Regions from separate parts of the Streptomyces sp. NPDC058257 genome, predicted to be linked through region 1. Evidence: riboswitches for the same ligand, from Rfam matches in the RefSeq annotation. Region 1 holds a riboswitch; the other holds the start of a gene.
The links. A riboswitch is a leader RNA that binds a small molecule or an ion and turns the genes downstream of it on or off. The one in region 1 is predicted to bind cobalamin.

Region 1 (4,203 bases):
CGGCGACGACGGGCACCTGCGGCAGCAACGCCGAAAGGGCTCGCACGGCGGTGGACTTGGCAGTGCCCTTCTCCCCGCGCACGAGCACACCGCCGACGGCGGGCGAGACGGCGTTGAGCAGCAGGGCGAGCCGCAGGTCGTCCTGCCCGACGAGGGCGGTGAACGGATAGGGGGTACTCACAAGGCCTCCATTACGTGGTTCAGGGCGGGGCAGGGGGCGGCGGCTCTCACCCGTCCCCCTCCGCCGGTCGTGCGGGCGCCCCGGGTGCGATGAAGGGGAGGCCGGACGGGGCGCCGGTCTCGATCAGGCGGAGCAGCGCGTCCGTGTCCGCATGCTGCTCGATCAGGTCGCCGAGCAGGTCGAGCTGCTCCTCGCGCAGTGCGGCGAAGCTGGTGTCGGGCGCGGGCACGAAGCGGCGTCCGGCGGCGCGGGCGACCTCGGCCAGGAAGCGGCGCCGGAACGCGTCGCTCTCCAGCGAGCCGTGCCAGTGCGTGCCCCACACCTCGCCGACGCGGCAGCCGTCCAAGAAGGCCTCTCCGCCCAGGACTTCGGCGACGCCGTGATGGATCTCGTACCCCTCGACGGGTTCGCCGAGCGCCTCACCTACCGGCCGCGCGAGGGTCTTCTCGCGCGCGAACCGCACCCGCACGGGCAGCAGGCCGAGCCCGTCCACGGCCCCTGCCCGCGACTCGACGTCGTCCTCGATGTGCTCGCCGAGCACCTGGAAGCCCCCGCAGATCCCGAGCACGGGCCGCCCCTCGGCAGCGCGCCGCGCGATGGCGTCCGCGAGACCGCGCTCGCGCAGCCACTGAAGGGCGCGGACGGTGCCGCGCGTCCCCGGTACGACCACGAGATCGGCGTCGACCAGCTCGTCGGCGCGGTCCACGAACCGCACCACGACGCCGGGTTCGGCGGCCAGGGCGTCCACGTCCGTGAAGTTCGACATCAGCGGCAGGGCACAGACGGCGACCCGCAGCACGTCCTCACCGACCGGGGGAGCGACGACGGACTCCCGCACGGCGCCCCGCAGGGACACCCGAAGGCCGTCCTCCTCGTCGATGCCGAGGCCGTGCTGGAAGGGCAGCACACCGAACGTGCGCCGCCCGGTGAGCCCGTGCAGCATGTCGAGCCCGGGTTCGAGCAGCGAGACGTCGCCCCGGAACTTGTTGACGAGATAACCGGCGACCAGTTCCTGGTCCTCGGCGCTGAGTAGCGCGGTCGTACCGAAGAACGAGGCGAAGACGCCGCCGCGGTCGATGTCGCCGACCACGACGACCGGGAAGCGGGCGGCCCGCGCGATCCCCATGTTCACGATGTCCGTACGCCGCAGATTGATCTCGGCCGGACTGCCCGCGCCTTCGCAGATCACGGCGTCATAGCTGCCCCGAAGTTCTTCGAGGCATCCCACGACGGTGGAGAGCAGCTGTTCCTGGCGCCCACCGTGCAGTCCTCCCCCGGGGGACGACCCCCCGGACCCCCCGAAGAACCCGCGCGCGCTCATCTCGCCCACGGGCTTCCCCATGAGGACGACCTGGCTGCTGCGGTCACTGCCCGGCTTGAGCAGCACGGGGTTCATCAGCGCGCTCGGCTCGACCCGGGCGGCCTGCGCCTGCATGGCCTGGGCCCGCCCGATCTCGGCGCCTTCGCGTGTGACGAAGGAGTTGAGGGACATGTTCTGCGCCTTGAAGGGCGCGACGGAGACGCCCTCGCGGGCCAGCCACCGGCAGATCCCGGCGGTGATCACGCTCTTCCCCGCGTCGGACGTGGTCCCGGCAACGAGCAGCCCACCACTCATCAGGCCCTGCCTTTCCGCATAGTGCTCACCACGGCCGCGACCCCCAGGGCAAGCAGCCCCACCCGTCGCGAAAGCTTCACGGCCCGCTCGATGTCGGCGACTTCGACGTCCCGCCCGTCCCCGTTCAGGACAGGCCGGTGCTCGACCCGGCCTCCGTACGAGAGGGTCCCCCCGAGCCGTACCCCCAACGCCCCCGCGAAGGCGGTCTCGACGGGCCCCGCGTTGGGGCTCGGATGCTTGCCCGCGTCCGCGTGCCAGGCCTTCAGGGCTCCTCGTGGTGCGTCACCGGCGGCAGCCGCGAGCACCGCGGTGAGCCGGGCCCCGGGCCACCCCAGAACGTCGTCGAGCCGCGCGGAGGCCCACCCGTACCTCCGGTACTTCACCGACTTGTGCCCGACCATGGCGTCGAGCGTGTTCACGGCCCGGAAGGCGACAAGCCCGGGAACCCCGCCGAGCGCGCCCCACACCAGGGCGCCGACGACCGCGTCGGACGTGTTCTCGGCGACGGACTCGACCACGGCCCGCGCGATGCCATCGGCGTCGAGCGCCTGCGGATCCCGCCCGCACAGATGCGGAAGGCGCTCCCTGGCCACCTCGATGTCCCCGGCGGCGAGCGCACCGCCGACGGCCCGCGCCTCGCGGCCAAGGGAGGTCCCGCCGACCACGGCCCAGGTGGTGGCGGCGGTCAGCGCGAGGGATGCGGGGCGTGAGTCACGTACAAGGGAAGAGACGAGGGCGGCGGCACCGGCCGCGCCCCCGGCGCACACCACGGCATGCAGGGCGCCCCACCCGCGGTGGTCACGCCACAGCACACGCTCGACGGCTCCCGCGGCCCGGCCGAACGCGGCGACCGGATGCCCGCGGCGAGGATCGCCGAGGAACAGATCACCGAGGAGGCCGGCGGCGGCGCCGTACGCGAAGTCGCGATCGGCACGCATGGCTTCAGCCGGCCGTGGCGCGGAGGGGAGCGAGGGGCCCGGCCTGGACAGGCAGGGGCACAGAGACCGGCAACGGGCGGCCGCACATGGCGATATGTCCTCACTCAGGGTGTCCGCGCCCTGATTCGACGAGATCGGCGGCGAGAGTTCCTGGCTTCCGAGGAGTCGTCTCCTCGATGACAGTGGCGGGACCGCGCCGGATTCGCACCGGCTTCCTCTTCTGCCGCCGTAATGGCTCCGGCAGTCCACCACGCCCGCGAACGCCCGTCAACTTGCCGTTGACCTGGGGCGGGAGAGTGTGCCGAGGCCCACAGACAGAGGTGGGGTGCGGGACGCCGAAGCGTCCCGCGCCCCACCCGGAGCTGCGATCGTCAGGCGACGATCAGATAGATCCCGTACGCCACCGCCGCCGCGCAGAGCGCGAAGCACACGTACGCGCCCGTGCGCGCCGCCACCGGGGGCCCGCCCGCGGTGGCAGCGGTCGAAGTGGCGCCGGACGTCGCCGCCTCGCGCTTGGAGAGGCCGACGATGCCGAGGGTGAACAGGCCCACCAGGGCCACCGTCACCGCGAGGCTGACTCCGAACACGGAGCCGAGAGCTGCCCAGTCGATGTTCATGCTGACTTGTCCTTACACCGTGGCGGGCCGGGCGGGGTCCGCCACGGTGCCGGTCGGGGGCGGGGCCGGGATGGTGGCCTTGACGAGGTCGACGTCCGAGGTCGTCACGGCCGAGCCGGTGGGCGGCGGCGTGACGGCGGCGATCGCGGTGGTCACGACACCGGCGGGCTCGGCGGCCGGAGAGCCGCCGATCTCGTCGTCGGCGACGTTCGTGTGGTCGACGGCGTCGCGCCGGGACAGCGCCCAGATGACGGCGGCGCCGGTCACCAGGAGCGCGGCGGTCGCCGCGACGCCCCAGGGACCCTGCTTGGTGAGGAACTCGGCGCCCGCGCCGACCAGACCGGCGGCCGGGAGCGTGAGGCCCCAGGCGACGAACATGCGCGTCGCCGTGGACCAGCGGACCACACCGCCCTTGCGGCCGAGGCCCGCGCCCATCACGGCGCCCGAGCAGACCTGGGTGGTGGAGAGCGAGAAGCCGATGTGCGAGGAGGCCAGGATCGCGGTCGCGGCGCTGGTCTGGGCGGCGAAGCCCTGCTGCGGCGCGAGGTCCGTCAGACCCTTGCCCATCGTGCGGATGATGCGCCAGCCACCGAGGTAGGTGCCGAGGGCGATGGCGATGCCGGCCGAGACGATGACCCACATCGGGGGGTTGGCGCCCGGGTTCAGGACGCCGCCGGTGATCAGGGCGAGCGTGATGATGCCCATCGTCTTCTGCGCGTCGTTCGTGCCGTGCGCCAGCGAGACGAGGCCCGCGGAGGCGATCTGACCGGTGCGGTAGCCCTTGGCGGTCGCCTTGGTGTCGGTGTTGCGCCCGATGCGGTACGTCAGGCGCGTGGCCAGCGTCGCCGCGAT
Region 2 (4,203 bases), on a different contig from region 1:
TGCCGGTACGCCGATCAGGGACGTCACCACGCCCACCGGGACCTCCTGCGGGTCCAGGACCGTACGCGCAAGCGTGTCCACCCACACCAGGAACACCGCGCCCGCGAGCGCCGTGACCGGGAGCAGCCGCGCGTGCCCGGAGCCGACCAGGGCGCGGGCCGCGTGCGGCAGGACCAGGCCGACGAAGCCGATGGCACCCGCGCTGCTGACCAGCGCCGCCGTGAGCAGGGCCGTGGTGGAGAGCAGCAGGAGGCGGGTGCGGGCCACGTGGACTCCCAGCGTCGCCGCCGCGTCCTGGCCGAACACGAACGCGTCCAGGGTGCGGGCATGCGCCAGGCAGATCACGAGCGCGACGACGAGCACCGCCCCGCACAGCCAGACGTCCGTCCAGCCCACCCCGCTCAACGAGCCGAGCAGCCAGAACAGGACACCCCGCGTCGTCTCCGCGTCGCCCGCCGTAAGGATCACGAAGGAAGTGAGCGCGGAGAAGAGCTGCATCGCCGCCACCCCGGAAAGCACCACCCTGTCGGTGCTCCCGCCCAGGGTGTGGCTGAGCAGCAGGACGAGGGCGAACGAGCAGAGGGCCCCCACGAAAGCCCCCGCTGAGATCGACACCACTCCCCCGCCGACCCCCAGGACGACGATCGCGACCGCCCCCGTGGAAGCGCCCGAGGAGACACCGAGCACGAAGGGGTCGGCCAGCGGATTGCGCAGGAGGGACTGGAGGACCGTTCCGCACACCGCGAGGCCCGCGCCGCAGACCGCCGCGAGAAGCGTGCGCGGCATGCGCAGGTTCCAGACGATGCCGTCCCGGATCGGCGTCAGCGTCGCCTCGCCCCAGCCGAGGTGGGCCGCCACCGCCGACCACACGTCCGGTACGGAGATGTCGGCGGGGCCGATCGTGACGGCCACCGCCACGGAGAGGGCGAGGGCGGCGAATCCCGACGTCCAGAGCAGGACGCGGCGCACACCGCCCGCGACGCCGACACGGGAACCGACGCCAGCGCCGACACCGACACCGACACCGACACCGACACCGACACCGGAACGGGCACCGACACCGGAACGGGCACGGGAACGGGAACGGGCACGGGCGCCGAAACCGGCGCCGCCCCTCACTTGTCGAGCCCGAACTCGCGCAACGCGTCGGCGACTTGCTCCACGCCGTCCACCGTACGGATCGTCGGGTTCATGGCCTGGCCGCTCAGCAGCACGTACCGCTTCTTCTTCACCGCGGTCAGGTTCTTGGTGACCGGGTTGGACTCCAGGAACTCGATCTTCTTCTTCGCGCTCTCGGCCGTCTGCGACTTGCGGGTGAGGTCGCCGATGACCAGGACGTCCGGGTCGCGGTCCGCCACCGTCTCCCAGTTGATCTGGGGCCACTCCTCGCGGGTGTCGTCGAAGACGTTCTCCGTGCCGAGCTCGCGGGTGATGATGCCCGGCGCTCCGCAGCAGCCCGCGATGTAGGGGGCGTCGGAGTTGGCGAACCAGTAGAGGAGGGTCGTGTCGGACGCGTCGATCTCCTTCGTGGCCTTCGCCACCCGGCCCTTGAGCTCCGTGATCAGGCGTTCGCCGCGCTTCTCGACCCCGAAGGCCTTGGCCAGGTCCCGCACCTCGCCGTACACCGTGTCCATGGTCAGCGTCTTGACCCGCTTGCCGTCACCGTCGCCGCTGTTGTCCTTGCCCGCGCAGTCGGACGGTGAGACGTAGGCGGGTACGCCCAGTTCGGCGAACTTGGCGCGGTCCGCGACGCCGCCCTTGCTGACCGTCGCCAGGAAGGACGCGGTGACGAAGTCCGGTTCCTTGGCGAGGACCTTCTCGAAGGAGGGGTAGCTGTCGGCGATCCGGGGCACCTTGGCGTTGTCCTTCTCCAGGCCCTTGAGCACCGGGTCCGTCCAGGTCCCGGTGCCGACCATGCGGTCCGCGAGGCCGAGGGAGAGCAGGATCTCGGTGGAGCCCTGGTCGAGGGAGACCGCCCGCTGCGGCGGCGCCTTGATCTCCGCCTTCTTGCCGCAGGAGGTCAGGGTCAGTGGATAGCCGTCGGCCTTCTTGTCCGTGGTGGAGGAAGCAGGCGAGCCGCCGCAGGAGGTCAGAGTGACGACCAGAGCCGCACTGAGGAGGACGGGTATACGTACACGACGGGCTGTGGAGGACACACGATCCCTTGAGTCTCACGGCTCATACGCGGAGCCTGGCCTGCTTCGTCACCTCCGCCGCTCGGTGCGCGGGCGAAGGCGCCAGCAGGTCTTCGGACTCGGGGATCGGCCGGACGGGGCGCCTTCCCAGGCGTCCGTGGACGCCCAGTGGCCGTGGCCCCGCCCGTACCCCCTCACCGCTGCGCGTCAGTTCCGGATTCGCACCGGATTCCCTGGCCCTGGTGTGGGTCGACTGGCGTCCGCAAGCTATCACGCGAGGCCAGGACGCCCGTCAGAATGCCTGGTCAGGACACCCGTCAGAATGCCTGGTCAGAATGGCAGTCAGGACGCCTGGTCGGGCCTGGGTGCGCCGCGGTAGGTGCCGAAGGACCACTTGTTGCCCTCGGGGTCGGCGATCGCGAACTCCCGGCTGCCGTACGGCAGGTCCTCGATCTCGCGGATGATCTCCACTCCGGCGGCGCTGAGCCGCTGGTAGAGGTCGTCCACGTGATCGGTGACGACGTACGCCCCGAAGGTGCCCGGCTTCAGGCACCATTCCTGCGACTTCTCGTCGTACGAGCCGAGCATCACGGCGCCGCCCTCGGGCCAGTCGAGCTCGGCGTGGGCCACGCGGTCGCCGTCCTCGTAGACGGCGGTGCGCAGGAAGCCGACCGTGCCGACCAGGAAGTCGATCAGGGCGGGGGCGTCGTTGGCCTGGAGCGACGGCCAGACATCGGGGGCACGCCCGGCCGAAGCGGAGGCGGACCGGGGCTGGGGCTGGGACTGGGGCTGGGACTGGGGCTGGGACTGGGGCTGCTGCTTCTCGTTGGTGTCCATGAGTCCTACTCTTCGCCCCCGCCATGGCTCCCGGCTTGGATATTCCGGCACTCTTCGGCCAGCCAGCCGCTGGGGCTCACCCCGGTGTACTGCCGGAAGTCCCGTACCAGGTGGGAGTGGTCGTAATAGCCGCAGTCGGCGGCGACTCGGGCCAGGTCGGGGGCGCCGCCCGAGGCGACAGGGCGTACGACGGCGTCGCGGGCGCGCTGGAAGCGCATCAGACGGCCCGCCTGCTTGGGGCTCAGGCCCGTCTCGGCACGGAAGAGCGTGGTCAGGCGGCGTTCACTGAGCGCCACGTGCCGGGAGAGGCCGCGCAGGGTGCCGACGCCCCGGTGCCGGGCCAGCCAGGCCCAGGCCTCGGCGACCTCGGGCCGTACGGCTGCGTCCGCGTCGGCGTCGGCCACGCGCTGCCTCAGGTAGCCGGACAGGGAGGCGAATCGCTCCTCCCACCCACCCTGCTCGCACAGCAGCTCCCGTACGTCGACGGCGCGGCGCCCCATCACCTGCGCGCCGGACGTCACCAGGCCACCGGTCAGCTCCGAGGCCGGTACGCCGAACAGGGCGCGGGCGGCGAGCGGATGCACGGCGAGCTGGATGCCCGCCTCGTGCTCGGGCCGCACGACGTACGCCGGGGACTGGTGCAGGCCGCCCAGGACGATGTCCGTGCGGATGGCATCGGGGCCGACCGCCTGCTCGGGGCTGAGGCCGGTGGCGACGGGGCCGTCCAGCGAGAAGATCAGCGTCAGATACGGGGACGGCAGGCCGCGGTGCAGGCCGGGCCGCTCACCCGCCGTGCGGTAGCCGACGGCGGACACGACCATGCCGTCGAGCCGCGGAGCGGCCCGCACGAACTCGCGGGAGACGGTCTCCATGCACACCAGTATGCGATGAGCGCCGCTGGGAAGCAGGCCCGCGAGCGGGCCGGAGCGCACCTGAGCAAGCCCGAGCGGCCCGGCAGGTGTCCGATGCCACTACGTCACTACCCGCCCACGGCCGACCCATGCCCGTTCCGTCCGGTGATGTCGATCATGGGAATCCGCTGCCCCACCCCATACGATGACCCGCCGCTCCGGACGGGGCGCAGACCGCTCTCAGGGGGCACAGAACCATGGCAGTAAAGGCAAAGGAAAAGCTGGCCGTACTCGGCACGGCGGGCGCGCTCACCGCGGCCGTTCTCGCGGGCACGGCTCTCTGGCCGAGCACGGACGCGACGGCCGCGGACGCCTCGGCG

Region 2: another riboswitch for cobalamin. It lies ahead of ACFVXC_RS26815 (ABC transporter substrate-binding protein); the one in region 1 lies ahead of ACFVXC_RS28320 (cobalamin biosynthesis protein).

What each region holds. Positions count from the first base shown of each region.
Region 1 covers NZ_JBHVXJ010000013.1:173,272-177,474, forward strand. The annotation lists gene ACFVXC_RS28310 (putative cobaltochelatase) at 1-181, opposite strand, end outside; gene ACFVXC_RS28315 (cobyric acid synthase) at 228-1,796, opposite strand; gene ACFVXC_RS28320 (cobalamin biosynthesis protein) at 1,796-2,734, opposite strand; cobalamin riboswitch at 2,856-2,999, opposite strand; gene ACFVXC_RS28325 (hypothetical protein) at 3,106-3,351, opposite strand; gene ACFVXC_RS28330 (anion permease) at 3,364-4,203, opposite strand, start outside.
Region 2 covers NZ_JBHVXJ010000012.1:114,608-118,810, reverse strand. The annotation lists gene ACFVXC_RS26820 (FecCD family ABC transporter permease) at 1-969, opposite strand, end outside; gene ACFVXC_RS26815 (ABC transporter substrate-binding protein) at 1,116-2,156, opposite strand; cobalamin riboswitch at 2,222-2,408, opposite strand; gene ACFVXC_RS26810 (VOC family protein) at 2,478-2,972, opposite strand; gene ACFVXC_RS26805 (helix-turn-helix domain-containing protein) at 2,978-3,844, opposite strand; gene ACFVXC_RS26800 (haloacid dehalogenase-like hydrolase) at 4,081-4,203, shown strand, end outside.